DNA from 3 places in the Enterobacter chinensis genome. Region 3 is predicted to be linked to each of the others. Evidence: predicted binding sites of a transcription regulator. Region 3 holds the regulator's gene; each other region holds the start of a gene.
The links. The regulator sigma-54, encoded in region 3, starts transcription at its own class of promoters, with help from an activator protein. The targets are predictions, from matches to a motif close to GTTGGCACANNTTTCGCTNT.
Positions count from the first base shown of each region.

Region 1: the regulator sigma-54 is predicted to act here: its motif matches at 6,499-6,518, upstream of glnA (glutamate--ammonia ligase).
Region 2: the regulator sigma-54 is predicted to act here: its motif matches at 5,164-5,183, upstream of hypA (hydrogenase maturation nickel metallochaperone HypA).

Region 1 covers NZ_JARDVI010000010.1:8,984-19,014, forward strand. Annotated here, with positions in the region: gene yihI (Der GTPase-activating protein YihI) at 1-501, shown strand, start outside; gene hemN (oxygen-independent coproporphyrinogen III oxidase) at 690-2,063, shown strand; gene PYW49_RS22345 (YshB family small membrane protein) at 2,137-2,247, opposite strand; gene glnG (nitrogen regulation protein NR(I)) at 2,359-3,771, opposite strand; gene glnL (nitrogen regulation protein NR(II)) at 3,783-4,832, opposite strand; gene glnA (glutamate--ammonia ligase) at 5,003-6,412, opposite strand; gene typA (ribosome-dependent GTPase TypA) at 6,791-8,614, shown strand; gene PYW49_RS22370 (autotransporter outer membrane beta-barrel domain-containing protein) at 8,669-10,031, opposite strand, start outside.
Region 2 covers NZ_JARDVI010000003.1:541,601-551,631, reverse strand. Annotated here, with positions in the region: gene hycE (formate hydrogenlyase subunit HycE) at 1-1,105, opposite strand, end outside; gene PYW49_RS11935 (respiratory chain complex I subunit 1 family protein) at 1,121-2,044, opposite strand; gene hycC (formate hydrogenlyase subunit 3) at 2,046-3,860, opposite strand; gene PYW49_RS11925 (4Fe-4S dicluster domain-containing protein) at 3,857-4,465, opposite strand; gene hycA (formate hydrogenlyase regulator HycA) at 4,536-5,000, opposite strand; gene hypA (hydrogenase maturation nickel metallochaperone HypA) at 5,211-5,561, shown strand; gene hypB (hydrogenase nickel incorporation protein HypB) at 5,565-6,428, shown strand; gene PYW49_RS11905 (HypC/HybG/HupF family hydrogenase formation chaperone) at 6,419-6,691, shown strand; gene hypD (hydrogenase formation protein HypD) at 6,695-7,816, shown strand; gene hypE (hydrogenase expression/formation protein HypE) at 7,813-8,823, shown strand; gene flhA (formate hydrogenlyase transcriptional activator FlhA) at 8,887-10,031, shown strand, end outside.
Region 3 covers NZ_JARDVI010000003.1:77,378-87,408, reverse strand. Annotated here, with positions in the region: gene mlaD (outer membrane lipid asymmetry maintenance protein MlaD) at 1-287, opposite strand, end outside; gene mlaE (lipid asymmetry maintenance ABC transporter permease subunit MlaE) at 292-1,074, opposite strand; gene mlaF (phospholipid ABC transporter ATP-binding protein MlaF) at 1,082-1,894, opposite strand; gene PYW49_RS09680 (calcium/sodium antiporter) at 2,122-3,099, shown strand; gene kdsD (arabinose-5-phosphate isomerase KdsD) at 3,113-4,099, shown strand; gene kdsC (3-deoxy-manno-octulosonate-8-phosphatase KdsC) at 4,114-4,680, shown strand; gene lptC (LPS export ABC transporter periplasmic protein LptC) at 4,677-5,252, shown strand; gene lptA (lipopolysaccharide ABC transporter substrate-binding protein LptA) at 5,221-5,775, shown strand; gene lptB (LPS export ABC transporter ATP-binding protein) at 5,782-6,507, shown strand; gene rpoN (RNA polymerase factor sigma-54) at 6,555-7,988, shown strand; gene hpf (ribosome hibernation promoting factor) at 8,011-8,298, shown strand; gene ptsN (PTS IIA-like nitrogen regulatory protein PtsN) at 8,381-8,872, shown strand; gene rapZ (RNase adapter RapZ) at 8,918-9,772, shown strand; gene npr (PTS phosphocarrier protein NPr) at 9,769-10,031, shown strand, end outside.

The DNA.
Region 1 (10,031 bases), on a different contig from region 3:
TCCGCTGCAGGCGCGAAACGCCCTGCAAAAGCACGCCGCAAAACGCGCGAAGAATTGAACCAGGAAGCGCGCGATCGTAAACGCGATAAAAAACATCGCGGTCATGCTGCGGGTAGCCGTGCCAGCGGCGTTGGTGCAGCGGGCACTTCTGCAAAAGGCAAACAGCAGAAAGATCCTCGTATCGGCAGTAAAACTCCCATTCCACTGGGCGTGACAGACACCCCGGTCACTAAGCAGCACAAACCAAAGAGCGAGAAACCTATGCTTTCACCGCAGGCTGAGCTGGATTTGCTGGAGAACGATGAGCGCCTGGATGCGCTGCTGGAACGTCTTGAAGCGGGTGAAACCCTGACCGCCGAAGAGCAGTCATGGGTTGATGCCAAACTGGATCGCATCGATGAACTGATGCAGAAGCTGGGCCTGTCATACGACGATGACGAAGATGAAGAAGAAGACGAAAAGCAGGAAGATATGATGCGTCTTCTGAAGGGTGGAAACTAACATTTGCACCCGGCAGGCACGATAGTCCTGCTTATAACCCTTCCGGTTATATGTTATCTGGTGTGGTTATTCGTTAAACTACGGCGGTTGTCGCGGCGACAGAAGTGGCTGCGCACCCGGGTGATGGCCCGCAATGGGGTCAGAACGGGCCGCCGTATACGAACGCGACACCAACGGAAGGAGTGAGCATGTCTGTACCATCTATCGACTGGGATTTGGCCCTAATCCAGAAATATAACTATTCCGGGCCGCGTTATACGTCATACCCCACTGCGCTGGAGTTCTCCGATGCCTTCGGTGAGGATGATTTTCAGCAGGCTGTCGCGCGCTATCCTGAGCGTCCGCTGTCTCTCTATGTCCATATTCCGTTCTGCCACAAGCTCTGCTATTTCTGCGGCTGCAATAAAATCGTTACCCGTCAGCAGCACAAGGCCGACCAATATCTTGATGCGCTCGAGCAAGAAATTGTGCATCGCGCGCCGCTGTTTGCTGGCCGTCACGTCAGCCAGCTTCACTGGGGTGGCGGCACGCCAACCTATCTGAATAAAGCGCAGATCAGCCGTTTGATGACGCTTTTACGAAGCCACTTCGATTTTAACGATGATGCTGAAATCTCGATCGAGGTCGATCCGCGTGAAATTGAGCTGGATGTGCTGGATCATTTACGCGCCGAAGGCTTCAATCGTCTGAGTATGGGCGTGCAGGACTTCAACAAAGAGGTCCAGCGCCTGGTGAACCGCGAGCAGGATGAAGAATTTATCTTTGCTTTACTCAACCACGCGCGTGAGATCGGTTTTACATCGACCAATATTGACCTGATTTACGGCCTGCCAAAGCAGACGCCGGAAAGCTTCGCCTTCACGCTGAAACGCGTGGCCGAACTAAACCCTGATCGCCTGAGCGTCTTTAACTATGCGCATTTGCCGACGCTCTTTGCCGCTCAGCGTAAAATCAAAGATGCCGATCTGCCTTCTGCTCAACAGAAGCTGGATATCCTGCAGGAAACTATTACTTCGCTGACCGAGACCGGTTATCAGTTTATCGGTATGGATCACTTTGCCCGTCCGGATGACGAACTGGCGATTGCCCAGCGTGAAGGGGTATTGCACCGTAACTTCCAGGGTTACACGACCCAGGGCGATACCGATTTACTGGGGATGGGGGTCTCTGCCATCAGCATGATTGGCGACTGTTACGCGCAGAACCAGAAAGAGCTGAAGCTGTACTACCAGCAGGTTGATGATACGGGCAACGCGCTATGGCGCGGCATTGCGTTAACGCGTGACGACTGCATCCGTCGTGATGTGATTAAGGCGCTTATCTGCAACTTCCGTCTCGATTTCAGCGACGTTGAGTCGCAGTGGGGTCTGCACTTCAGCGATTATTTCGCTGAAGACCTGAAGCTCCTGGCACCGCTGGCGAAAGACGGGCTGGTGGATGTATCGGAGAGTGGGGTTGAGGTCACGCCGAAAGGGCGTCTGTTGATCCGTAATATCTGCATGTGCTTCGACGCGTATTTGCGTCAGAAAGCGCGTTTGCAGCAGTTCTCGCGGGTGATTTAAGCCGCATTGCCAACAGCACGAAACGTAGGCCGGGTAAGGCGAAGTCGCCACCCGGCTTTTACATTCAACCCCGCTAGCTAAACAGCCCAACCAGCGCCGCACACAACATAGCCGCAACGGCTGTTTGTGGCGTGTGGCTTTCAGCGGCTCCGCTAGAGAGCATATTCACTAATGTTTCCAGCATGATGTTCACCCCCAATTTCCGGGCACGATCATACAAAACTCAACGGAACAGTAAAGCGCAAAATAACGGCAATTTGCGCTCAATTAATAACCTTTACACAGCGGCGTAAGATCACTCCATTCCCAACTCTTTAAGCTTGCGCGTCAGAGTATTACGTCCCCATCCCAACAGGCGAGCGGCCTCCTGCTTATGACCCTGCGTATGACGAAGCGCGGTAGTTAACAGCGTACGCTCCATCTCTGGCTGAGCTTCAGACAACAAGTTTTGATGACCGGAACGCAGCGCGCGGTCGGCCCACTGTGCCAGCAGCGTCGCCCAGCTGTCCGGCAGCGCGTGACCAGTACTGCTTTCAGGCGCGGTCGCTTCAAACAGCTCAGCCGGTAAATCCTGAATCAGCACTTCCTGCCCGGCAGCCATCACGGTTAACCAGCGGCAGGTATTTTCCAGCTGACGCACGTTGCCCGGCCACGCAAGGCGGGTGAGGGCGGCATCGGTTTCCGGGTGAAGTTGCTTGGCTTCCACACCCAGTTCCCGGGCGGCCACCTGCAGAAAATGACGCGCCAGGCGGGGGATATCTTCACGACGTTCACGCAGCGGTGGCAGATGAACGCGAATGACGTTCAGGCGATGGAATAAATCCTCACGGAATTTTCCCTCCTGCACGCGTTGCTCCAGGTTCTGATGGGTTGCGGCGATAATGCGCACATCCACCTTCACCGGTGCATAGCCGCCCACGCGATAAAACTGCCCATCGGCCAGTACGCGCAGCAGGCGGGTCTGGACATCCAGCGGCATATCGCCGATCTCATCCAGGAATAGCGTGCCGCCATCAGCCTGTTCGAAACGCCCCTGGCGAATGGTATTTGCGCCGGTAAACGCCCCTTTTTCATGGCCAAACAGTTCGGACTCAATCAAATCCTTCGGGATTGCTGCCATATTCAGGGCGATAAACGGTGCTTTTGCCCGCGGGCTGTGGCGGTGCAATGCATGTGCCACTAGCTCTTTACCGGTTCCCGATTCACCGTTAATCAATACGCTGATGGACGAACGGGATAACCGGCCAATAATGCGAAACACATCCTGCATCGCCGGCGCTTCGCCGATTATGTCAGTCGTTGGCCCAAAATCGGGCGCGTGGCGCGGCTGTTGCTGCTCCTGATAATGGCTAATCGCGCGCTCAACCAGCGCCACCGCTTCGTCGATATCAAACGGTTTGGGCAGGTAATCGAACGCCCCTTGCTGATAGGCGCTCACTGCGGCATCCAGATCGGAGTGTGCCGTCATTATGATGACCGGAAGCATAGGGTGGCGTTGTTTGATCTGCTTTAAAAGCGCAAGCCCGTCCATGCCCGGCATGCGAATATCCGAAAGCAGAACGTCCGGCGTTTTGGTGGTGAGTGCGTCGAGCACTTCGCTGCCGCTCTCAAACGTCGTGCAGCTTAATCCTGCCCCTGTGAGCGCGCGTTCAAGCACCCAACGGATGGAGCTATCGTCATCGACTACCCAGACTATCCCTCGTTGCATAAACGTCACCTTTATTTTTTAATCGGCAGGAAAACCGAAAACTCGGTATGTCCCGGCCAACTGGTAAATTCAATTTTTCCAGAGTGTTGATCGATCAAACTGCGGGCAATGGATAAGCCCAGGCCGGTCCCGCCTTCGCGACCGCTTACCATCGGATAGAACAGGGTGTCCTGCAGATGCGATGGAATACCGGGCCCGTTATCCTCGACGTCGATTCGGGCCGCCAGTCGATAGCGCACGCCGTGTAACGTGAGCTGGAAGGCGGTGCGGGTACGTAAAATAATCTCGCCCCCTTCCGGCCCCAGCGCCTGCAGCGCGTTGCGCACAATGTTCAACAGGACCTGCTCAATCTGATCCGGGTCATGCGCCAGTTCCGGCAGGCTTGGGTCGTAATCACGTACCAGCGTGACGTTCTCCGGCAACTCCATCGAGACAAGCTTCACCACCCGTTCAGCCACTTTATGAATGCTTTCTGTGACATGCATTCCCGGCTGCTGCGGCCCGAGAAGACGGTCAACCAGATTACGCAGTCGGTCCGCCTGCTCAATGATGACGTTGGTGTACTCCGCAAGCGCAGGGTCGGGCAGCGCCTTGGTCAGAAGCTGCGCTGCGCCGCGTAACCCACCCAACGGATTTTTGATTTCATGCGCCAGACCACGCACCAGGTCTCGGGCAGCAATTTGCTGCGCATGCTGAAGCTGCTCCTGACTCAGTCGACGCTGATTATCCATCGGCGCCATTTCAAGCAGGATCATGCCTTCGGGAAGACGTTGCGCGGTCAGCGACAGGATATGCGAGCGCCCGTCGATAACCAGCGTCACTTCGTTATCCGTGAACCCCTGACCAGCCTGCAAACTTTCCTGCATCAGGCCAATATTCAGCGAAAAATAGCTCAGTAATTCCGGAAGCGGGGTGCCGAACAGTTTACGTGCGCTTTGGGCAAGCAATTGCTGCGCCGCCGGGTTGGCGTAATGAACGGCCAGCTCGTCATCGACCAGCAAGATGCTGTTAATCAAAGAATTGAGGATCTGCCCAGCATCGGGCAGCGTGCCAGTTGCCATTCAGCAGTCTCCTGGAGTTGTTTGCACTAATTTAGTGCAGTATAGCGTTTTCGGCGTAAAAAGCGCGTGAGATCAGATTGTTGGTGGAGAAAAAAGCCCATCCGGAGATGGGCTAAAAGTTTCCACGGCAACTACTCCCGGCGCTTGTCACGCCGGGTAAAACAACTTTATTAAACGCTGTAGTACAGCTCGAACTCAACCGGGTGTGGAGTCATACGCACACGGTCGTTCTCTTCAATACGCAGAGCGATGTAAGCGTCGATCGCTTCATCAGTGAACACGCCACCGGCAGTCAGGAACTCACGGTCTGCGTCCAGCGCCTGCAGGGCTTCTTCCAGAGAGCCAGCAACCTGTGGGATCTCTTTCGCTTCTTCTGGCGGCAGGTCATACAGGTTTTTGTCCATCGCTTCGCCTGGGTGGATCTTGTTCTTGATACCGTCCAGACCCGCCATCAGCAGTGCTGCGAAGCACAGGTATGGGTTAGCCGCTGGATCCGGGAAGCGTACTTCGATACGACGCGCTTTCGGAGACGCAACAACCGGGATACGGATAGAAGCAGAACGGTTACGTGCAGAGTAGGCCAGCATCACTGGCGCTTCGTAGCCCGGGACCAGACGCTTGTAGGAGTTAGTGGTTGGGTTCGCCAGGGCGTTGATCGCTTTAGCGTGTTTGATAACACCACCGATGTAGTGCAGCGCCTGCTCAGACAGACCGGCATACTTGTCGCCAGAGAACAGGTTGGTACCGTTCTTGGACAGAGACATGTGGCAGTGCATACCGGAACCGTTGTCGCCAAACATTGGTTTTGGCATGAAGGTCGCGGTTTTACCGAAACGGTGCGCAACGTTGTGCACAACGTATTTGTAGATCTGAATCTCATCCGCTTTTTTGGTCATAGTGTTGAAGCGGGTAGCGATTTCGTTCTGGCCAGCAGTCGCCACTTCGTGGTGATGTGCTTCAACAACCAGGCCCATCTCTTCCATGATCAGACACATGGTAGAACGGATGTCCTGTGAAGAATCGACCGGAGGAACCGGGAAGTAACCGCCTTTCACGCCAGGACGGTGACCTTTGTTACCACCTTCGTATTTGGTGGAAGAGTTCCATGCGCCTTCGATGTCATCGATAGCCACGTGGGAACCAGAAATTGAAGCGCCGAAACGGATGTCGTCAAACAGGAAGAACTCTGGCTCTGGCCCGAACAGAACGGTGTCTGCGATGCCGGTAGAACGCAGGTACTCTTCAGCGCGTTTCGCGATAGAACGTGGGTCGCGGTCGTAGCCCTGCAGGGTGCCTGGCTCGAGGATGTCGCAACGGATGATCAGGGTTGGTTCTTCGAAGAACGGGTCAATGAGCGCAGTGGTCGCATCTGGCATCAGAACCATGTCAGATTCGTTAATGCCTTTCCAGCCACCAATGGAGGAGCCGTCAAACATTTTGCCTTCTTCAAAGAATTCGGCGTTCACCTGATGAGCAGGGATTGTGACGTGCTGTTCTTTACCTTTGGTATCGGTGAAGCGCAGATCAACAAACTTCACTTCATGTTCGTTCAGCATCGTCAAAACGTGTTCAGCGGACATACTTAACTCTCCAGATTGGTCATTGTCGTCGTGGTAACGAGGTCTTCAATTTCTGTTTGTACTGGCTGTTGCCATGTATTTTTTATAAAGCGAAATCTGTGCCAACTTTTAAAACACCCCCAAAAGGCGTTATCATGCGCACCATAGTGCAAAAGGGCTGCACCACAATGGATTTGTTGCACCAATATAGTGCTTCAATGTGAACATTGAGCACCATATTGGTGCAATTTACGTTAAAGTGCCCTTTTACCGCTCCGTGAAAGCGATCACAAAGCATCTCTGCAATACTTGTTTGCGGGGGATGTTTGTGATCCTGTTTTGTAGTGCGATTAATCCGTGTACAATAACGCGCTATTTCTAAATGCCTGAGGCAAAGTTGTGATCGAAAATTTGCGTAACATCGCCATCATCGCGCACGTTGACCATGGTAAAACTACCCTGGTTGATAAGCTGCTGCAGCAATCCGGTACGTTTGATGCTCGTGCCGAAACCCAAGAACGCGTGATGGACTCCAACGATTTGGAGAAAGAGCGTGGGATTACCATCCTCGCGAAAAACACCGCGATTAAATGGAATGACTACCGTATCAACATCGTTGATACCCCAGGGCACGCCGACTTCGGTGGTGAAGTTGAACGTGTAATGTCCATGGTAGACTCCGTTCTGCTGGTCGTTGACGCAATGGATGGCCCAATGCCACAGACGCGCTTCGTGACCAAAAAAGCATTTGCCCATGGTCTGAAGCCAATCGTTGTTATTAACAAAGTTGACCGTCCTGGCGCGCGTCCTGACTGGGTTGTGGACCAGGTATTCGACCTGTTCGTTAACCTCGACGCGACTGACGAGCAGCTGGACTTCCCTATCGTTTACGCTTCTGCGCTGAACGGTATCGCAGGTCTGGACCACGAAGACATGGCCGAAGACATGACCCCGCTGTACCAGGCGATTGTTGACCGTGTTCCTGCGCCAAACGTCGATCTCGACGGTACCCTGCAGATGCAGATCTCTCAGCTCGATTACAACAACTATGTTGGTGTAATCGGCATTGGTCGTATCAAGCGCGGTAAAGTGAAGCCTAACCAGCAGGTCACTATCATCGATAGCGAAGGCAAAACCCGTAACGGTAAAGTGGGTAAAGTGCTGACTCACCTGGGCCTTGAGCGTATCGAGAGTGACGTTGCGGAAGCGGGCGATATCATCGCTATCACCGGTCTGGGTGAGCTGAACATCTCCGACACCATCTGCGATCCGCAGAACGTCGAAGCGCTGCCAGCCCTGTCCGTTGATGAACCAACCGTAACCATGTTCTTCAACGTCAACACCTCTCCGTTCTGTGGTAAAGAAGGTAAGTTCGTTACCTCTCGTCAGATCCTTGACCGCCTGAACAAAGAGTTGGTGCACAACGTTGCGCTGCGCGTTGAAGAAACTCCGGATGCAGACGCATTCCGTGTTTCTGGTCGTGGTGAGCTGCACCTGTCTGTTCTGATTGAGAACATGCGTCGTGAAGGTTTCGAAATGGCGGTTTCCCGTCCGAAAGTAATCTTCCGCGAGATCGATGGCCGTAAACAAGAGCCATTCGAAAACGTAACGCTGGACGTTGAAGAGCAGCACCAGGGTTCTGTGATGCAGGCACTGGGTGAGCGTAAAGGTGACCTGAAAAACATGAATCCAGACGGCAAAGGCCGCGTACGTCTCGACTACGTGATCCCAAGCCGTGGTCTGATCGGCTTCCGTTCAGAGTTCATGACCATGACCTCCGGTACCGGTCTGCTGTACTCCACCTTCAGCCACTACGACGACGTTCGTCCGGGCGAAGTGGGCCAGCGTAACAACGGCGTGCTGATCTCCAACGGTCAGGGTAAAGCGGTTGCGTTTGCGCTGTTCGGTCTGCAGGATCGCGGTAAGCTGTTCCTGGGTCACGGTGCTGAAGTGTATGAAGGCCAGATCATCGGTATTCACAGTCGTTCTAACGACCTGACCGTAAACTGCCTGACCGGTAAGAAACTGACCAACATGCGTGCGTCCGGTACTGACGAAGCAACGGTTCTGGTTCCACCGATCAAGATGACTCTGGAGCAGGCTCTGGAATTCATCGATGATGACGAACTGGTAGAAGTGACTCCACAGTCAATTCGTATCCGTAAACGTCACCTGACCGAAAACGATCGTAAACGTGCGATGCGCGGTCCGAAAGAAGACTAATACGGTTAATTCGTATTAAAAAAAGCCGCTGAGAAATCAGCGGCTTTTTTGTTGTTATTTGAAGCTGTATTTCACCCCCAGCATTCCCTGCGTATCGCTGAAGCCTTTATCACCTACCTGCTGAGCCACGTTGCCCCAGACGCTCAGTTGCGGCGTAATTTGTCCCTCCACACCCGTTTTAAGTTCACCGATATTGCGCGTACCGCGCATCTCGTTGCTGACATCATCCATGCGGATGCGCGTGGTCTGAGTATTGTGGATCCAGTTCGCCTCAATAAACGGCTGGAAGGTACGGGATTTACCGTCGTCAATCGCGTTATGCCCGCTGATGTAGGCCTTCACGCCGAGACGTGTCATCAGGTTTCCTTGGGTTTCGTCTTTCACCCGCGTGCCGTTGCGTTCGCGATGGTCGTCAGCCTGCACGTCCATCCACACCACCTGCGCTTTTGGCTGGAGCCAGTAGCTGTCACGCTCGCTTTCGCCCACCTTGAAGCTATATCCCGCTTCGACAGAGGCGGTCACCCCACTTGAGCGATAATTCTCAGTGGCCTGATCCTGCCCCATCACCTTGTTATCGAACCAGTTATACAGCATCCAGCTATCAACGTAGGTACCGCTTTTATCCGCTTCGTTTGCGTACCAGGTTCCATACAGGCCTACGCTATAGCCATTAACTTCGCCACGCGAGTGGTATCCGGTCAGGCTGGAAACGCTCCGGCTCTGGCTGTTGCCATAGCCGGCCATCAGGCCAAGATGCCAGCGATCCAGTCCGTCGGAACTCCATTGCGCCACATCTCCTCCCATCTGGAGTACATAGCGATTGGCTGTGGTTTTTAACTGGCCACTGCCGTCTTTAAACCGCGTATGGCCGCCGACGTTACGCATCCAAAGGCTTGTCACTTTTTGCTCACCCGTGAGGATGTCGGTGTACTGTGTTTCACCCAGACGATCGTGCAGGCGGGTCATAAACAGCGTATTTGCCGCATAGCTGTTCGCCAGATAGCTGCCAAATTCCGGGCGATACTGGTGCTCGCTTTTCGGTGGTGCAACGGGCGGTACCGGTTCCTGCGGCGGAACAACCGGGTCAACCGGTGGGTCTACGGGGTCGACCGGCGGAATTACCGGATCAACCGGTGGGTCAACAGGGTCGACAGGTGGATCTACCGGGTCAACTGGCGGGTCAACAGGGTCAACTGGTGGGTCTACCGGGTCTTCCGGTGGGTCAACGGGTTCAACCAGGCTGGTCAGGAACCAGTTTTTCCCTTTTTGCACAACGTTATAGTCATAACCCCCTGCCACGATACGGCTGGCCTTCTCAAACGTCCCATCAGAGTTACCGCCAACGCTGACAATCTCAATCCCTTCTACGGTTTGTGCGCCGGTACCGCCAATGTTGTTCACTTCCACCCCGGTATGA
Region 2 (10,031 bases), 460 kb from region 3:
TGTTTGGCGTGCTGAGCAGCATGTCCACCAGCTCCTGCACGTCGCGGCGCATCTGCTGGGCAAGCTGACGGGTCTGGATCATGTCGTCTTTCAGCAGGTCGCGGCGGATCCCGCCGATCAGGTTCAGGCCGTAAGTTTTACGCGCCCCGGTGAGGATCTCCGCCATCTTCATCGACGCTTCGCGCACGCGGAAGAACTGCATAAACCCGGAATCAAAGCCCACAAAGTGGCAGGCCAGGCCGAGGTTCAGCAGGTGCGAGTGCAGGCGCTCCACCTCCAGCAGAATGGCGCGGATCATCTGCGCGCGTTCCGGCACCACAATCCCCATGCCGTTCTCCACCGAGGTGGTGTAGGCGGTACTGTGGGCGAAGCCGCAGATGCCGCACACGCGATCGGAAAGAAACGTGACTTCGTTGTAGCCCATGCGGGTTTCCGCCAGCTTTTCCATGCCGCGATGGACGTAGAACAGGCGGTAGTCGGCGTCGATAATGTTTTCGCCGTCAACGAACAGGCGGAAGTGGCCCGGTTCGTCGGAGGTGACGTGCAGCGGGCCAATCGGCACCACGTTGTTCTTCTTGCTGCCCAGCTCGTTAATGAATTCGTAGGTTTCGCTGTCGGTGGTCGGTGCCGGGCGCTGACGGTAGTCCATGCTGTCTTTGCGCAGCGGGTAGAGTTCATCCGGCCAGTCGTCCGGCAGCACCAGACGGCGCTCGTCCGGCAGGCCGACAGGCACCAGGCCGTACATGTCGCGCACTTCGCGTTCGCCCCAGACGGCGGCGGGCACGCGCGGCGTGACGGACGGGTATTCCGGCTTATTCGGATCGACTTCGACGCGCACGGTGAGCCAGCACTTCTCGCCCTGCTCCATCGACATCACGTAGTACACGGCGTAATTGCCGCACAGCTGGCGCTCGTCGTTACCGAACAGCACCGACAGCCAGCCGCCCTGCTGGTAGTAGAGAAACTCCACCACTTCCGGCAGATAGTTCACCTTTACGGTGACGGTTATCTGGTCTTTGGTTTGCCAGGACTCCTCCAGCACCACGCCGGGGAAAGCCTGATGCAACGCGGCGAGATACTGCTGACCTTTCTTTTCTTCAGACATAAAAACTCTCTTTAATCACGCCACCAGCAAGGAGACGAACGCTAAAAATGCAAAACCAAAACCGGCCCAGGTGATGCGCGACGTTTCCACAAAACGCAGGCGCGCCATGCTGTTTTCAAACAGGGCAATCACCAGCACGCCAACCAGCAGCTTAAGGACGGCAACCAACACGGCCAGCACCAGACCGCCAGCGGAGAAGTGCGTCATCTGCCCCCACGGGAAAAAGACGCCGACAAACATCTGCAGCACCACCAGCTGTTTGAGGCTGATGCCCCACTTCAGTACCGCAAAGCCGTAGCCGCTGTACTCGGTCAACGGTCCTTCCTGTAATTCCTGCTCGGCTTCCGCAAGGTCGAACGGCAGTTTGCCCATCTCGATAAACGTGGCGAACGCGCAGGCGCACAGCGCCAGCACCAGCGGAATGGAGCGGGCAACCGGCCAGTGGTAAACGGTGTGGGTGATAAAGCTGATATGGGTTGAGCCCGCGACCTGCGCGGCAACCCACAGCCCCAGCAGCAGGATCGGCTCAACCAGCACGCCCAGCATCGCCTCGCGGCTGGCACCGATACCGGTAAACGGGCTCCCGGTGTCCAGGCCCGCAATAGCAAAGAAGAAGCGGGCAATGGCGAAGAGGTAAATCAGCGTAATCAGATCCCCGAGCGCCGGCAGCGGCGAGCCCACCGTCACCACCGGCAGCGCTGTGGCGATGGTCAGCATCACGCCCACCATCACAAACGGCGTCAGGCGGAAGACCCAGCCGGCGGCGTCCGGAGCCACGCTCTGACGAGAAAGCAGTTTGAAGAGATCGCGGTACTCCTGAAGCACGCCAGGCCCGCGACGGTTGTGCATCCGGGCACGCGCCACGCGGCTCACCCCGGAGAGCAGCGGCGCAACGGCGAAAAGCACCAGCGCCTGAAGTATTGCCAGTAACAGACTCATGTCAGGCTCCTCGTGAAAACACAATCACTACCAGCACCGCCAGCTCGATGACCGCCAGACGGCGGAACAGCGCAGGCGCGGCGGCGCTCTGCCATCCCGGCACCCACGCCACCGGGTTCAGCCAGTGGCGCAGCTTCAGCACGGCGGCAAAGTTCTCTTTCACCGGCATGGCGAAACCGTGGGCGGTGATGACCATCGACTGTTCATGCTCGTAGCCGCAGGCCCACGCCGCACCGCGCGAGCGGGAGGTAAGTCGGTCGCGTTTGAAGAACAGCATCAGGATGAGCGGCAGCAGCGGTGCGCCAATCAGCAGCAGCGCGATCGTGGGCTGAGAGACGGTGGTATTCGCGACGGTCAGCGGCAGCGGAATAGCGCTTCCCAGCAGCGGCAGCAGCCACGGTGCAGCCACGCCGCCCGCGATGCAGCACAGCGCCAGCGCAACCACGCTCACACCCATCAACACCGGTGCACAGCAGGCATTTTCAGCTTCGCGGGTGCGCGGCGCGCCGAGGAAAGTGACGCCGTAGACTTTCGCCATACACATCACCGCCAGCGCCCCGGTAATCGCCAGCCCGACCGCCAGCAGCGGCCCCAGCAGACGGGCGATAAACGCGTCGCTCTGGCCGAGCGCGAAGAAGGACTGATAGATCACCCACTCCCCGGCAAAACCGTTCAGCGGCGGCAGCGCGGCCATCGCCATCAGCCCGACCAGCATCGCCAGTGAAATCACCGGCATCTTTTTGCCAATCCCGCCGAGCTTTTCAATATCCCGATGGCCGGTGCGGAACCAGACGCTTCCCGCGCCCAGGAACAGGGTGCTTTTAAACAGGCTGTGGTTGACGAGGTGATAGAGACCGCCGATAAAACCGGCGGCAATCAGCGCTGGTTGATTCAGCGCCAGCCCGGTCACGCCCGCGCCAATACCGAGCAGAATGATGCCGATATTTTCCAGCGTGTGATACGCCAGAAGACGCTGGATATTGTGCTCCATCAGCGCGTACAGGCCGCCGACGAACGCGGTAATCATTCCGGCGACCAGCAGCACGACGCCCCACCACAGCGGCGGTTGTCCGCCGGTCAGCGTAATCGCCAGAATCCCGAACAGACCCACTTTCATGACCACCACAGAAAACAGCGCGGCGGCGGGCGCGGAGGCATTTGCATGCGCCTGCGGCACCCAGCCGTGCAGCGGGATGATTCCGGCGAGCAGGCCAAAGCCGATCACGCTCAGCAGCCAGACATCATTCCCCAGCGGATGGCCATTGAGCGCAGCGAAGTCCAGCGTGCCGAAGCGTTGCCACACCAGCCAGCAGGCCAGCGCCAGCAGCAGCGTCCCGAGGCGTCCCAGCGCAAACCACAGTTTGCCGGAGGCGCTGCAGCCCGTCAGGAACACGGCGCAGAGCGCCATGATCTCCGCCATCACCACCAGCGCGCCGAGGTTGCTGGCGATAACGGTGCAGACCGCCGTCGCCATTAAAAGGTTGACCAGCAGGCCGTTGGCTTTAGCGTGCGGGTGGCGGTGCCAGTCAATATTGAACAGGCTGATAAACAGCCCGCACAGGCCAAACGTCACCAGCCAGATGGCGTTCAACGGCGTGATCTCAATGGTGTGGCGAATCAGCGGCATTAGTGCGTCAACGGATTGCCCGCCGAGCAGAACAACACCGCCTGCTGCCAGCGTCATCAGGCTACCTACCGCCCCGCCGATCCCGGCGATCCAGCCGCTGAGGGCTTTATGGAAAGAGAAGAGCTGCGCCAGAACAGCGGCGGCAGCAAAATAGGCAACCGCGCTGGTAATCATCATCGCCGCGTTCATTTCGCCCCCTCGTTAAGCGTCTGTAGCAGAGAAAGGTCGCCAAAATCACTGTTGATGGTCAGCTCGCGTTTACGCTTGCTGGTACGCGCGATGTCGCGAATGTTAACCAGAATCAATGCTTTGGTTGGGCAGGTGCGCACGCAGGCCGGTCCCTGCTCATCGAAGCTGCACAGATCGCACTTCACCGCAACGGCGCGGATCCCAGGCACCCAGTCCAGCAGCGTGCTTACGCGTGCAGGCGCCGGCGGCGCGGGCGGGGCTTTTGGCGAGTTGGCATTCGCCGGAATATGCAGCGGGCGGCTGCCGGAAAATTCAATCGCGCCGAACGGGCAGGCAATGCCGCACAGCTTGCAGCTTACGCACAGGCTTTCGTTCAGCTGGACAGCGCCATCAACGCGGGTGATGGCATTGACAGGACAGACGCCCGCACAGGGGGCATCTTCACAGTGATGGCAGAGCTGCGGGGCAGACTCTTTTTCATCACGCATGACGTGCAGGCGCGGCATGGACTGCAGCCCATGCAGGCGATGCGTTTCCGAACACGCCGCCTCACAGGTTCGACAGCCAATGCAGACCGTCGAGTCAGCAATTACAAAACGGTTCACCGGGTCATCCTCTGGTGATAGTCATTTTTGACGAAAAACTGTCTAGTCGACACTTCTCGACACGCATGGGTCAGGCCACGTTCGCTGAGGCATTTCCATCCATCAGCTGCTTCAGGTTGACCGGGAGATCGTGCTCAACGGCGGCGTACAGGCCGTTATAAACCGGCGCGATTTTTTCCAGATAGTGCTCCAGCACCTGCTGGCGATCGCGGTTGCTGACGTGGCCGTCCACCATGCCATCGGCCATCAGCTGCGCCTTCGCAATACACTGTTTTTCACCGTCTTTTGTCTCGAGGAGATACTCAATAGTGTGGCTGTTGAAGTTATCCGCCAGGGTAACGTTGATGATGAAATGGCCGAAGAGGACAAAGCGCATGTCGCCCTGCGCCGCGCAGCTCATCGCGTGGTGCAGACGCGCTTTCGAGAGGGTGATGCCCTGAACCAGAGAGTTGCAGTAGAGGTGCCACTGATCCTGTAACTGCTGATGACGCTGCGCGATGTAATCCGCTTTTTCGCTGATTTCCCAAATAGTCATAGAAGGTTTCCGTTTAATGGAGATAGCGGCTGTTAAGCAGATTCCATGCCAGTTTTTATGCTTCTGATTTTAAATAGATTTAATTACAAAACCGCTGTCAACGCTGCGGTGTCGACGTGTCATTTCGACAGCGTTGACATCGTCACGCCTTAACAAAAATCAAGCTGGCACTGTTATTGCATTACCGGGGCAATTCATTGAGGAGGCGTCATGCACGAAATCACCCTCTGCCAGCGGGCTCTGGAGCTTATCGAACAGCAGGCAGTGCAAAACCACGCGAAACGCGTCACCGGCGTCTGGCTGAAGGTCGGGGCGTTTTCCTGCGTCGAGACCAGCGCCCTGAATTTCTGTTTTGAGCTGGTGTGCCGCGGCACGCTGGCGGAAGGTTGCGAACTGCATATTGAAGAGCAGCAGGCGGAGTGCTGGTGCGAACAGTGCCAGCAGTACGTCACCCTGCTGTCATCGAAGGTTCAGCGCTGTCCGCGGTGCCAGAGTACCGGGCTGCGCATCGTGGCGGATGACGGCATGCAGATCCAACGCCTCGAAATCGAGAAGGAGTAAAGTATGTGTAGTACTTGCGGTTGCGCCGAAGGCAACCTGTATATAGAAGGGGATGAACATCACCCCCATTCCGCGTTTCGCTCCGCGCCCTTTTCACCTGCACCACGTCCTTCTGCGGCACTGACCGGTATCACTTTCTCTGTGCAACAGTCCGCTGCGGGCGATCTCCACTACGGCCACGGCGAAGCGGGTACCCACGCGCCGGGCATCAGCCAGCGCCAGATGCTGGAGGTGGAAATCAACGTGCTGGACAAAAATAACCAGATCGCCGCCCGCAACCGCGCCCGCTTTGCCACCCGCAATCAGCTGGTGCTGAACCTGGTCTCCAGCCCCGGCTCCGGCAAAACCACGCTGCTCACGGAAACGCTCAAACGCCTGAACGAACGCGTCTCCTGCGCGGTGATAGAAGGCGACCAGCAAACCGTTAACGACGCGGCGCGCATTCGCGAAACCGGCACCCCGGCGATTCAGGTCAACACCGGCAAAGGCTGCCACCTGGATGCGCAGATGATTGCCGACGCCGCCCCGCGTCTGCCGCTGGCGGATAACGGCATCCTGTTTATTGAAAACGTCGGTAACCTGGTCTGCCCGGCGAGCTTCGACCTGGGTGAACGGCATAAAGTCGCGGTGCTTTCGGTGACCGAAGGCGAAGACAAGCCGCTGAAGTACCCGCATATGTTTGCCGCCGCGTCCATCATGCTGCTGAACAAAGTCGACCTGCTGCCGTACCTGAATTTCGACGTGGATAAGTGTCTGGCCTACGCCCGCGAGGTGAATCCGGAGATTGAGATCCTGCTGGTCTCCGCCACGCGCGGCGACGGCATGGACAGCTGGCTACACTGGCTGGAGAACGAACGATGTGCATAGGCGTACCGGGACAGATTCACTCCATCGACGGTAACCAGGCCAAAGTCGAGGTCTGCGGCATCCTGCGCGACGTTGACCTGACGCTGGTGGGCAGCACCGATGAAAGCGGCGCTTCGCGTCTCGGCCAGTGGGTGTTAGTGCATGTGGGGTTTGCCATGAGCGTGATTAACGAAGCAGAAGCCCGCGACACGCTGGATGCGCTACAGAATATGTTCGATGTGGAGCCGGACGTGGGCGCGCTGCTGTACGGCGAGGAGCGGTAGCATATGCGTTACGTTGATGAGTACCGCGCGCCCGAGCAGGTGTTACAGCTTATCGGGCATCTGAAAACGCGCGCAGCGCTGCTGGAGTACACGGCGGAAAACCCGCTGCGGATCATGGAGGTGTGCGGCGGGCACACGCACGCCATTTTCAAATTTGGCCTCGACCAGCTGCTGCCGGACAACATCGAGTTTATCCACGGCCCCGGCTGCCCGGTCTGCGTTCTGCCGATGGGGCGCATCGACAGCTGTATTGAGATTGCCAGCCAGCCCGACGTCATTTTCTGCACCTTTGGCGACGCGATGCGCGTGCCGGGGAAAAATGGCTCGCTGCTGCAGGCAAAAGCGCGCGGGGCAGACATCCGGATCGTCTATTCGCCGATGGATGCCCTGACGCTGGCAGCAGATAACCCTGCGCGCAAGGTGGTATTTTTTGGCCTGGGGTTTGAAACCACCATGCCCGCCACCGCCATCACGCTGCAGCAGGCGAAAGCGCGCAGCGTCGATAACTTTTTCTTTTTCTGCCAGCACATTACGCTCATCCCCACGCTGCGCAGCCTGCTGGAAGAGCCGGAAAACGGAATTGATGCCTTTCTGGCACCGGGGCATGTCAGCATGGTGATTGGCACAGATGCCTACGGTTTTATCGCTGAACAGTACAATCGTCCGTTAGTGGTCGCTGGTTTCGAACCACTTGATCTACTGCAAGGTGTCACCATGCTGGTTGAGCAGAAAATAGCGGCCCTGAGTGCAGTGGAAAACCAGTATCGCCGCGTGGTACCGGATGCGGGAAATGAACGGGCACAGCAGGCGATAGCCGACGTGTTTAGCGTCGAAGGCGACAGCGAATGGCGTGGCCTGGGGCTGATTGCCGAATCCGGCGTACGCCTGACGCCGGCCTATCGCGCGTTCGACGCCGAAGCGCATTTTCGCCCGCAGCCGCAGCAGGTTTGCGACGACCCGCGCGCCCGCTGTGGCGAGGTGCTCACCGGTAAATGCAAGCCTCATCATTGCCCGCTATACGGCAACATTTGTAACCCGCAAACGGCGTTTGGCGCGCTCATGGTCTCTTCCGAAGGGGCGTGCGCCGCGTGGTACCAGTTCCGTAATCAGGAGTGTGAAGCATGAAGACGGTTGAAATGGCGCACGGGAGTGGTGGCCAGGCGATGCAGCAGCTGATTAACCAGCTCTTTTTGGAAGCCTTTAACAACCCCTGGCTCGCCGAGCAGGAAGACCAGGCGCGCATTGACCTCGCGACCCTCACCGCGCAGGGCGACAGGCTGGCCTTCTCCACCGACAGCTATGTGATCGACCCGCTGTTCTTCCCGGGCGGTGATATCGGCAAGCTCGCCGTCTGCGGCACGGCAAACGACGTCGCCGTCAGCGGAGCCATTCCGCGCTACCTCTCCTGCGGGTTTATTCTCGAAGAGGGGTTACCGATGGAGACGCTCACGGCGGTGGTCAACAGCATGGCGCAGACCGCACGCGAGGCAGGAATTGCTATCGTCACCGGCGATACCAAAGTGGTACAGCGCGGCGCGGCCGACAAGCTGTTTATCAACACCGCCGGCATGGGGGCGATCCCCGCCGATATTCACTGGGGCGCACAGCGCCTCAGCGTGGGCGACGTGCTGATCGTGACCGGAACGCTGGGTTGCCACGGGGCGACCATCCTGAACCTGCGCGAAGGTCTGGGGCTGGACGGCGAACTGCGCAGCGACTGCGCGGTACTCACCCCGCTGATTCAGACGCTGCGCGCGATCCCCGGCGTGAACGCCCTGCGTGACGCCACGCGAGGCGGCGTAAATGCCGTGGTCCATGAGTTTGCGGCAAGCTGCGGATGCGGGATTGAACTCACCGAGCGCAGCCTGCCCGTGAAGCCCGCCGTTCGCGGCCTTTGCGAACTGCTGGGGCTTGACCCGCTCAACTTTGCCAACGAGGGCAAACTGGTGGTTGGCGTTGAACGCGCCGCGGCACAAGCCGTGCTTGAACAGCTGCGGGCGCATCCGTCAGGACGCGAGGCGGCAATCATTGGTGAAGTGGTTGAGCGCAAAGGGGTGCGCCTGGCCGGGCTTTATGGCGTGAAACGAACGCTGGATTTGCCGCACGCTGAACCCTTACCCCGTATTTGCTAGAACCGCGCCAAAAGCGGTCAGCATTGAATGTCTCTTTTTTGCCAGTTTCTATTGGAAAGCAATATGCCGTATACACCGATGAGCGATCTTGGCCAGCAGGGCCTGTTTGACATCACGCGCACACTTTTACAGCAGCCCGATCTCGGCGCGCTAAGCGATGCCCTGACGCGGCTGGTCAGGCAATCGGCGCTGGCCGACAGCGCCGCGATTGTGCTCTGGCATAGCGGAACGCAGCGTGCGAGCTACTACTCAACGCGTGATAATGGCAAAACGTTTGAATACGAAGACGAAACGTACCTGGCGCATGGCCCGGTGCGCCGCATTCTCTCCCGGCCTGAAGTGCTGCACTGCAATTTTGAGGAGTTCCGGCAGGCGTGGCCGAGGCTGGCGGAGAGCAACCTTTATCAGCCTTTCGGGCATTATTGCATGTTGCCGCTGGCGGCAGAGGGCCAGATTTTTGGCGGCTGCGAATTTATCCGCACCACCGACCAGCCCTGGAGCGAGGAGGAATACGAACGCCTGCACACTTTTACCCAGATTGTGGCCGTCGTCGCGGAGCAGATCCAAAGCCGCGTCACCAATAACGTCGATTACGACCTGCTGAGCCGCGAGCGCGACAACTTCCGCATACTGGTCGCCATCACCAATGCCGTGCTGTCACGGCTCGACATGGATGAGCTGGTCAGCGAAGTTTCAAAAGAGATCCACCACTATTTCAAAATTGACGCTATCAGCATCGCGCTGCGGGGTCATCGCAAGGGCAAGCTGAATATCTACTCCACCCACTATCTTGATGAGGCCAACCCTGCCCATGAGCAGAGTGAAGTGGATGAAGCGGGCACCCTTTCTGAGCGGGTCTTCAAAAGCAAAGAGATCCTCCTGCTCAACCTGAACGAGCAGGATCCGGTCGCGCCGTATGAGCGGATGCTGTTCAACACCTGGGGCAACAAAATTCAGACCCTGTGTCTGCTGCCGCTCATGTCCGGCAATACCATGCTGGGCGTGCTGAAGCTGGCGCAGTGCGAGGAAGGCGTGTTCACCACCGCCAACCTGAAACTGCTGCGCCAGATCGCCGAGCGCATTTCCATCGCCCTGGATAACGCTCTCGCCTATCAGGAAATTCATCGTCTGAAAGAGCGGCTGGTGGATGAGAACCTGGCCCTGACCGAACAGCTCAACAACGTGGACAGCGAGTTTGGTGAAATCAT
Region 3 (10,031 bases):
GTGTCCGGAATATGGTTGTAACGTTCTTCGATATCCATCGCGACGCGTGGCAGGTAGGTTTTCTCATCAAGCGTAATGTCAGATACGCGTCCGATCACCACGCCGCCAATACGCACCGGTGAACGAGCCTTCAGCCCGCCAATATTATCGAAGGTGGCATAGATGCGATAAGTAGGCTCTGTGCGCACAGACGTGATATCCGCCGCTCTCAGGCAGATAAACAGCGCGGCCAGCAGCGCCAGTAGCAGGAATATGCCGACCCAAATTTCATTTTTTTTCGTTTGCATGAACTCAATTCCCAAACATCAGTGCGGTGAGCACAAAATCCAGACCCAGTACGGCCAGCGACGAATGTACGACTGTACGTGTAGTTGCACGGCTAATGCCTGCCGACGTCGGGATGGCATCATAACCATTGAACAATGCAATCCAGGTGACCGTAATGGCAAATACCACGCTTTTAATCAGACAGTTAACCAGATCCATTCGCAGGTCAATGGCGTCCTGCATGGCGGACCAGAAGAAACCGGCATCAATGCCTTTCCAGTGGACGCCAACCAGCGAGCCGCCCCAGATGCCCACGGCGACAAACAGAATAGTCAGTAGCGGTAAAGAGATTACGCCAGCCCAGAAACGCGGTGAAATCACGCGACGCAGCGGATCGACCGCCATCATCTCCATGCTGGAGAGCTGTTCGGTCGCACGCATCAGGCCAATTTCAGCCGTTAATGCCGACCCCGCGCGCCCGGCGAACAACAGCGCCGCCACAACCGGCCCCAGTTCACGTAGCAGCGAGAGCGCCACCAGCATTCCGAGGCTGGTTTCCGCGCTGTAGGTTGTCAGCACAAGGTAACCCTGCAGCCCAAGCACCATACCGATAAACAAACCGGAAACAATGATGATGAGCATCGACAGCACGCCGACATTATAAAGCTGCCGCACCAGCAGAGGGGCGTGCTTACGGAATTCCGGCTTGCCGAACAGCGCGTTGAATAACATCAATCCGGCACGCCCGAACGTCCTGATGGTTTTTATGCCACGGTGTCCGAGAGCGGCCAACGCATTTAACAGCATGAGTGGCTTAACTCCCTATTCCCAGTAAATCGTCACGATAGTCGCCCGCCGGGTAGCGGAACGGCACAGGGCCATCTGCAATACCGTCGAGGAACTGCCGCACGCGAGGATCGCAATTTTCCTGCAACGCCTGGGCGCTACCGTGTGCGACGATCTTTTTGTCCGCCACGATATAGGCGTAATCGGCAATGCTCAACACTTCCGGTACATCGTGAGAAACCACAATGCAGGTTACGCCAAGCGCGCTGTTCAGTTCAGAGATGAGCTTCACCAGCACGCCCATTGTGATGGGATCCTGTCCAACGAACGGTTCGTCGAACATGATTAAATCGGGTTCTAATGCAATGGCTCGTGCGAGCGCGGCACGGCGCGCCATACCGCCGGAGAGTTCCGAAGGCATCAGTTTTGCAGCCCCCCGCAAACCAACGGCCTCAAGTTTCATCATCACCGTGCTTTTCAGCAACGCGGGCGGCAGGCTGGTATGTTCGCGCAGCGGATAGGCCACGTTATCAAAAACGTTCATATCCGTGAACAAGGCCCCTGACTGAAAGAGCATGCTCATACGTTTGCGAACAGTATACAGGCGCGAGCGTGACATCTCCGGGATGTTTTCGCCATCAAAGAGGATTTCACCGCTATCGGGTGGGATCTGCCCACCAATAAGGCGCAGCAGGGTCGTTTTACCGATCCCGGACGGCCCCATGATGGCAGTGATCTTGCCACGCGGCACGGTCAACGAAATATCATCAAATATCAATCTGTTGGCGCGAGAAAAACTCACCCCACGGACATCGACTATATTCGCCAGCGTTTGGCTCATTTACGGTTCCTTTCTTGCCCTACTTCATACGAAGCCTGAAGCTTAAATCAGCCCTAAACCCCACATTTTTACAGAATATTGGCTGGAGAGGTTAGCGAAAGCTGGCATTTGTTTTACTTTTCCGGCGCATAAAGTCAAAATTAGGAATTCGTTACGCCTCCGACTGTATACAGTCCAGCCATTCCCGCGCGATGGACCGACGAGTATACCTGAAGAAAGGACTTTTGATGCTTTTAGCAACAGCACTGTTAATAATTGGTTTACTTTTGGTGGTCTACAGTGCTGACCGTTTAGTGTTTGCTGCATCTATCCTGTGTCGCCTGACTGGCGTACCGCCTGTCGTCATCGGGATGACCGTTGTCAGTGTTGGAACATCACTCCCTGAAATCATCGTCTCTGTCTCGGCATCGCTGCACGGCCAGTTAGACCTGGCAGTAGGCACCGCGATTGGCTCGAACATCGTCAATATATTATTGATTTTAGGCCTGGCGGCACTGCTCCATCCATTTCGCGTGCATTCTGATGTTCTGCGCCGTGAATTGCCGCTAATGTTAGTCGTAAGCCTGCTGGCAGGGTGCGTATTTTATGATGGAATACTGAGCTTCAGTGACGGCATATTCCTGCTGGCGCTGGCCGTTATTTGGTTGCTGTATAGTGTTAAAATTGCCCGTCTGGCTGAGAAGCAGGGTCTGGATAGCCTCACGCGCGAGCAGGTCGCCGAGCTCCCGCGCGAAGGTACGCTGCCTGTTGCCCTGCTCTGGCTTGGCGTTGCGCTGATCATCATGCCGATGGCAACGCGCATGGTCGTGGATAACGCGACGGTGCTGGCGAACTATTTCGCCATCAGTGAACTGACTATTGGCCTGACGGTTATTGCCATCGGCACCAGCCTGCCGGAGCTGGCCACGGCCATTGCGGGGGCACGGAAAGGTGAGGATGACATTGCCATTGGTAATATCATCGGCTCCAATATTTTTAATATCGCCATTGTGATGGGCCTGCCGGCCCTGATTACGCCAGGGCCCTTTAATCCCCTGGCGTTCTCACGTGATTACGGCGTGATGCTGCTGGTCAGCGTGATATTTGCCCTGCTCTGCTGGCGGCGGCAACGACAGATTGGCAAAGGTGCAGGCGCGCTGTTGACGGGTGGATTTATCGTATGGATGGCGATGCTGTACTGGCTCTCGCCTCTTCTCTCTGGGTAAACGGAAACGCATTATGTCGCAAATAGAATTGCAGCCGGGTTTTGACTTTCAGAAAGCAGGCAAAGACGTTCTGGAGATTGAACGTGAAGGTCTGGCGCAGTTAGATCAGTACATTAATCAGGATTTTAGTCTGGCATGTGAGAAGATATTCTACTGTGCCGGCAAAGTCGTGGTGATGGGGATGGGTAAGTCCGGCCACATTGGACGCAAAATGGCGGCGACGTTTGCCAGCACCGGAACCTCGTCCTTCTTTGTACACCCGGGGGAAGCCGCGCACGGGGACCTGGGAATGGTCACGCCGCAGGATATCGTCATCGCGCTGTCCAACTCCGGTGAGTCTAATGAAATTCTGGCGCTGATCCCGGTACTGAAGCGGCTGCAGGTGCCGCTTATTTGCATAACCAGCCGTCCGGAAAGTAGCATGGCGCGTGCGGCTGATATTCACCTGTGCGTTAAAGTTCCCAAAGAGGCCTGCCCGCTGGGCCTGGCGCCGACATCCAGCACCACCGCTGCGCTGGTCATGGGCGATGCGCTCGCCGTGGCGCTGCTGGAAGCCCGCGGTTTTACGCCGGAAGATTTCGCGCTTTCCCACCCGGGCGGCGCGCTGGGGCGCAAGCTGCTGCTTCGGGTTAACGATATTATGCACACCGGGGATGAAATCCCTCACGTCAGTAAAGAGGCCTCCCTGCGCGATGCACTGCTGGAAATCACCCGTAAAAATCTGGGTATGACGGTCGTGTGCGACGATCTGATGAAAATTCAGGGGATCTTCACCGATGGCGACCTGCGCCGCGTGTTCGACATGGGTGTAGATGTCCGCACGCTGGGCATTGCCGATGTGATGACGCCCGGCGGTATCCGCGTGCGTCCGGGGACATTGGCAGTGGATGTGCTGAACCTGATGCAGTCCCGTCATATCACCTCCGTTATGGTTGCCGATGGCGACCAGTTGCTGGGTGTGGTACATATGCATGATCTGCTGCGCGCAGGCGTAGTGTAATGAAGGATAAGACAATGAGTAATGCGGGTGCATCCCTTGCAACCTGTTATGGTCCGGTCAGTACCCAGATGATGGCAAAGGCGGAAAATATTCGCCTGCTCATCCTGGATGTGGATGGGGTACTCTCCGATGGCCTGATTTATATGGGCAATAACGGTGAAGAGCTAAAAGCGTTTAACGTTCGCGACGGCTATGGTATCCGCTGCGCGCTTACCTCGGGTATCGAGGTTGCTATCATCACCGGGCGGAAAGCTAAACTGGTAGAAGACCGCTGTGAAACCTTAGGCATTACCCATTTGTATCAGGGTCAATCCGATAAGATGGCGGCATTCAATGATTTAGTGGGTAAACTGGCTATCGCGCCGGAAAACGTGGCCTATGTCGGAGACGATCTGATTGACTGGCCAGTGATGGCTGAAGTTGGGCTGAGTATCGCCGTTGCCGATGCGCATCCGCTGCTGATCCCGCGCGCGGACTACGTTACCCACATCAACGGTGGCCGTGGTGCCGTCCGTGAAGTCTGCGATCTGCTCCTGCTGGCGCAGGGCAAGCTTGATGAGGCCAAAGGGCAATCGATATGAGTAAAACCAGACGTTGGATTATCATTTTGCTTTCGCTTGTCGCCCTGGTATTGATTGGCGTGAACCTTGCCGATCGCGACGATACGCAAACGGAAGCGATCAACACTAACGATCCAACCTATAAAAGCGATCACAGCGACACCGTGGTCTATAGCCCGGAAGGCGCGCTGAACTATCGCCTGATTGCCCAGCATGTTGAATATTTTTCAGATGACGGTATTTCGTGGTTTACCCAGCCCGTCATGACCACGTTTGATAAAGACAAAGTGCCAACGTGGTCAATTAAGTCCGATCGGGCAAAACTGACAAATGACCGTATGCTTTATCTGTATGGTCACGTTGAAGTCAACGCCCTGACCGCTGACTCGCAACTGCGAAAAATTACGACGGATAATGCCCAAATCAACCTGGTGACCCAGGACGTGACGTCGCAGGATCTGGTCACACTGTATGGCACAACATTTAATTCCAGCGGTTTAAGAATGCGCGGGAACTTACGCAGCAAAAACGCCGAGCTGATTGAAAAGGTTAGAACCTCCTATGAAATTCAAAACAAACAAACTCAGCCTTAAAGTAATTATCGCCAGCGCGATGCTGGCAACCAGTCTCCCCGCGCTTGCTGTAACGGGCGATACCGACCAGCCGATCCATATCGAGTCCGACACCCAGTCTCTCGATATGCAGGGTAACGTCGTCACCTTTACGGGTAACGTCGTCATGACCCAGGGCACCATTAAAATTAACGCCGACAAAGTGGTCGTTACCCGTCCGGGTGGCGAGCAGGGCAAAGAGATTATCGATGGCTATGGTAATCCGGCGACCTTCTATCAGATGCAGGACAACGGCAAGCCGGTGAAAGGCCACGCCACGCATATGCACTATGAGCTGGCGAAAGATCTGGTCATCCTGACCGGGAATGCATATCTGGAACAGCTGGACAGCAACATTACCGGCGACCAGATCACCTATCTGGTTAAAGAGCAAAAAATGCAGGCCTCCAGCGAGAAAGGCAAACGCGTCACCACCGTACTGGTTCCGTCGCAGCTGCAGGACAAAGGCAAAGGCCAGGCCCCGGCACAGAAGAAGAGTAACTAATTCGTTATGGCAACATTAACTGCAAAAAACCTCGCGAAGGCCTATAAGGGCCGCCGTGTCGTAGAAGATGTCAGTCTGACCGTCAACTCCGGCGAAATTGTGGGCCTGCTTGGCCCTAATGGTGCGGGTAAAACCACAACCTTCTACATGGTCGTTGGCATTGTGCCGCGCGATGCCGGCAACATTGTCATTGACGATGAAGACATCAGTCTTCTGCCGCTGCACGCGCGCGCGCGCCGTGGGATCGGCTATCTGCCGCAGGAAGCTTCCATTTTCCGTCGTCTTAGCGTTTACGATAACCTGATGGCGGTCCTGCAAATTCGTAACGATCTGACCAGCGAACAGCGTCAGGATCGTGCTAACGAGCTGATGGAAGAGTTCCACATTGAGCATCTGCGTGACAGCCTCGGTCAGGCGCTCTCCGGGGGTGAACGTCGCCGCGTTGAGATTGCGCGTGCGCTGGCCGCAAACCCGAAATTTATCCTTCTGGATGAACCGTTTGCGGGCGTTGACCCGATCTCCGTTATCGACATTAAACGAATCATTGAACACCTGCGTGACAGCGGGCTTGGCGTACTGATCACCGACCACAACGTGCGTGAAACGCTGGCCGTGTGTGAACGCGCGTATATTGTGAGCCAGGGCAATCTGATCGCCCACGGTACGCCGCAACAGATCCTCGAAGACGATCATGTTAAGCGCGTCTATCTTGGGGAAGACTTCAGACTCTGATAGGGTAGAGGTAACGTAACGCCGAACCGGAGAAAAATGCTCTGAACATGAAGCAAGGTTTGCAATTAAGGCTCAGCCAACAACTGGCGATGACGCCGCAGTTACAGCAGGCAATTCGCCTGTTGCAACTGTCCACGTTAGAACTTCAGCAGGAGCTCCAGCAGGCGCTGGACAGTAATCCCCTGCTGGAACAAACCGATCTTCATGACGAGGTAGAAACCCAGCAGTCGCAGGATACAGAAGCGCTCGACACCGCGGATGCACTCGAACAAAAAGAGATGCCGGACGAGCTTCCGCTGGATGCCAGTTGGGACGAAATCTACACCGCCGGAACCCCTTCCGGTACGCGTGCAGACTACCAGGACGATGAGCTACCGGTCTATCAGGGAGAAACCACCCAGTCGCTTCAGGATTACCTGATGTGGCAGGTGGAGCTGACCCCCTTCTCCGACACCGATCGTGCGATTGCCACGTCCATTGTCGATGCCGTGGATGACACGGGCTATTTAACCGTCACGCTGGACGATATCCTCGAAAGCATGGGCGACGAAGAGATTGAGCTTGAGGAAGTAGAAGCTGTTCTGAAGCGCATCCAGCGTTTCGATCCGGTAGGCGTGGCCGCAAAAGATCTGCGCGACTGCCTGCTGATCCAGCTTTCTCAGTTCAGCAAAGAGACGCCATGGCTCGATGAGGCGCGCGTCATCATTAGCGATCATCTGGATCTGTTGGCTAACCATGATTTCCGCAGCCTGATGCGCGTCACGCGCCTGAAAGAAGACGTGCTGAAAGAAGCGGTGAATCTGATTCAGTCGCTCGATCCGCGCCCCGGTCAGTCGATCCAGACCAGCGAACCCGAGTACGTGATCCCGGATGTGCTGGTCAGAAAACACAATGACCGATGGGTCGTTGAACTGAACTCTGACAGCATCCCTCGCCTGCAAATCAACCAGCAGTATGCCTCCATGTGCACCAGCGTGCGTAACGACTCCGACAATCAATATATTCGTAGCAATTTGCAGGAAGCGCGATGGTTGATCAAAAGTCTGGAGAGCCGAAATGATACGCTGCTACGCGTCAGCCGCTGCATTGTCGAACAGCAGCAGGCTTTCTTTGAGCAGGGCGAAGAGTATATGAAACCGATGGTGCTGGCGGATATCGCCCAGGCCGTCGAGATGCATGAATCAACCATTTCCCGTGTAACCACGCAGAAGTATCTGCACAGTCCGCGCGGTATTTTTGAGCTTAAGTATTTCTTCTCCAGCCACGTTAATACCGAGGGCGGCGGCGAAGCGTCGTCAACGGCGATTCGTGCCCTGGTGAAGAAGTTGATCGCCGCGGAGAACCCCGCGAAGCCACTGAGTGACAGTAAGTTAACCACCATGCTGTCCGATCAGGGTATTATGGTGGCACGTCGTACTGTTGCGAAGTATCGAGAGTCTTTATCCATTCCGCCGTCCAACCAGCGTAAACAGCTGGTCTGACACAACCGATAAGGAAGACACTATGCAGCTCAACATCACTGGACAAAACGTCGAAATTACTGAGGCTTTACGCGACTTTGTGAACACGAAGTTTGCGAAACTCGAGCAGTATTTCGAAAGGATCAATCAGGTCTATATTGTGTTGAAAGTGGAGAAAGTGACTCATATCTCGGATGCCACCCTGCATGTTAACGGGGGCGAACTCCATGCCAGTGCGGAAGGGCAGGACATGTACGCTGCTATCGACGGCTTGATTGATAAGCTTGCGCGACAGCTCAATAAACATAAAGATAAACTGAAACAACACTAATTGTCCGGGCAGTTAACGGGTGCAGGACGGCCTGTTGTGAAACACAACAGGCCATTTGTACAGTTAGCGCTTAGGTGAAATTATGATGAACAACGATTCCGCTCTTCAACTGAGCAATGTCCTTAACCAGGAATGTACCCGCAGTGCTGTTCACTGCCAGAGCAAAAAACGTGCGCTGGAGATCATCAGTGAACTGGCTGCAAAACAGCTGGGCCTGCCGCCGCAGGTGGTGTTCGAAGCGATCCTGACCCGTGAAAAAATGGGCAGTACCGGTATCGGCAACGGCATCGCGATCCCGCACGGCAAACTGGAAGAGGATACCCTGCGCGCCGTCGGTGTGTTTGTGCAGCTTGAAACACCTATCGCCTTCGATGCCATTGATAACCAGCCCGTCGATCTCCTCTTCGCGCTGCTGGTTCCTGCCGACCAAACGAAAACCCATCTGCATACGCTGTCGCTGGTCGCAAAACGTCTGGCCGATAAAACCATTTGCCGCCGACTGCGCTCGGCCCAAAGTGATGAAGAGCTCTATCAAATTATCACTGAAGCAGAAGGCAATCAGGATGATGCATAACCAGGAGATGGCCTTCACATCTGTTGTCCTGAGGAGAAACGGAACATGGTGCTGATGATTGTCAGTGGCCGTTCAGGGTCGGGGAAATCCGTTGCTCTGCGCGCGCTGGAAGACATGGGTTTTTACTGCGTAGATAACCTGCCGGTCGTGTTATTGCCCGACCTGGCTCGGACGCTTGCGGAAAGACAAACCTCTGCCGCCGTCAGTATCGACGTTCGTAATATGCCTGAATCGCCAGAAATTTTTGAGCAGGCGATGAGTAACCTGCCTGAGGCGTTTTCGCCTCAGCTGCTGTTCCTTGATGCAGACCGTAATACCCTGATCCGCCGATACAGCGATACCCGTCGTCTGCACCCGCTTTCCAGTAAGAACCTCTCTCTGGAGAGCGCTATCGATGAAGAGAGCGATCTGCTGGAGCCGCTGCGCTCTCGTGCCGACCTGATTGTCGACACCTCGGAGATGTCCGTTCACGAGCTGGCGGAAATGCTGCGTACCCGGCTGTTGGGCAAGCGCGAGCGCGAACTGACGATGGTGTTCGAATCCTTTGGATTTAAGCACGGTATCCCGATTGATGCGGATTATGTTTTCGATGTGCGCTTCCTGCCGAACCCGCACTGGGATCCGAAACTGCGTCCAATGACCGGTCTGGATAAGCCCGTCGCGGCCTTCCTCGACAGGCACACAGAAGTTCACAATTTTATCTACCAGACGCGAAGCTACCTTGAGCTATGGTTACCAATGCTGGAGACAAACAATCGCAGCTACCTGACGGTGGCGATTGGCTGTACCGGCGGTAAACATCGTTCGGTTTACATCGCCGAACAGCTGGCCGACTATTTCCGCTCGCGCGGGAAGAACGTTCAGTCCCGTCATCGCACGCTGGAAAAACGTAAAACATGACCGTAAAACAAACCGTTGAGATCACCAACAAGCTGGGCATGCATGCACGCCCGGCGATGAAACTGTTTGAGCTGATGCAGGGTTTCGATGCTGAGGTTCTGCTGCGGAATGACGAAGGTACCGAAGCGGAAGCAAACAGCGTGATCGCGCTGCTGATGCTGGATTCCGCCAAAGGGCGCCAGATTGAAGTAGAAGCCACCGGCCCTCAGGAAGAGGAAGCGCTGGCGGCGGTGATTGCCTTGTTTAACGCAGGGTTCGA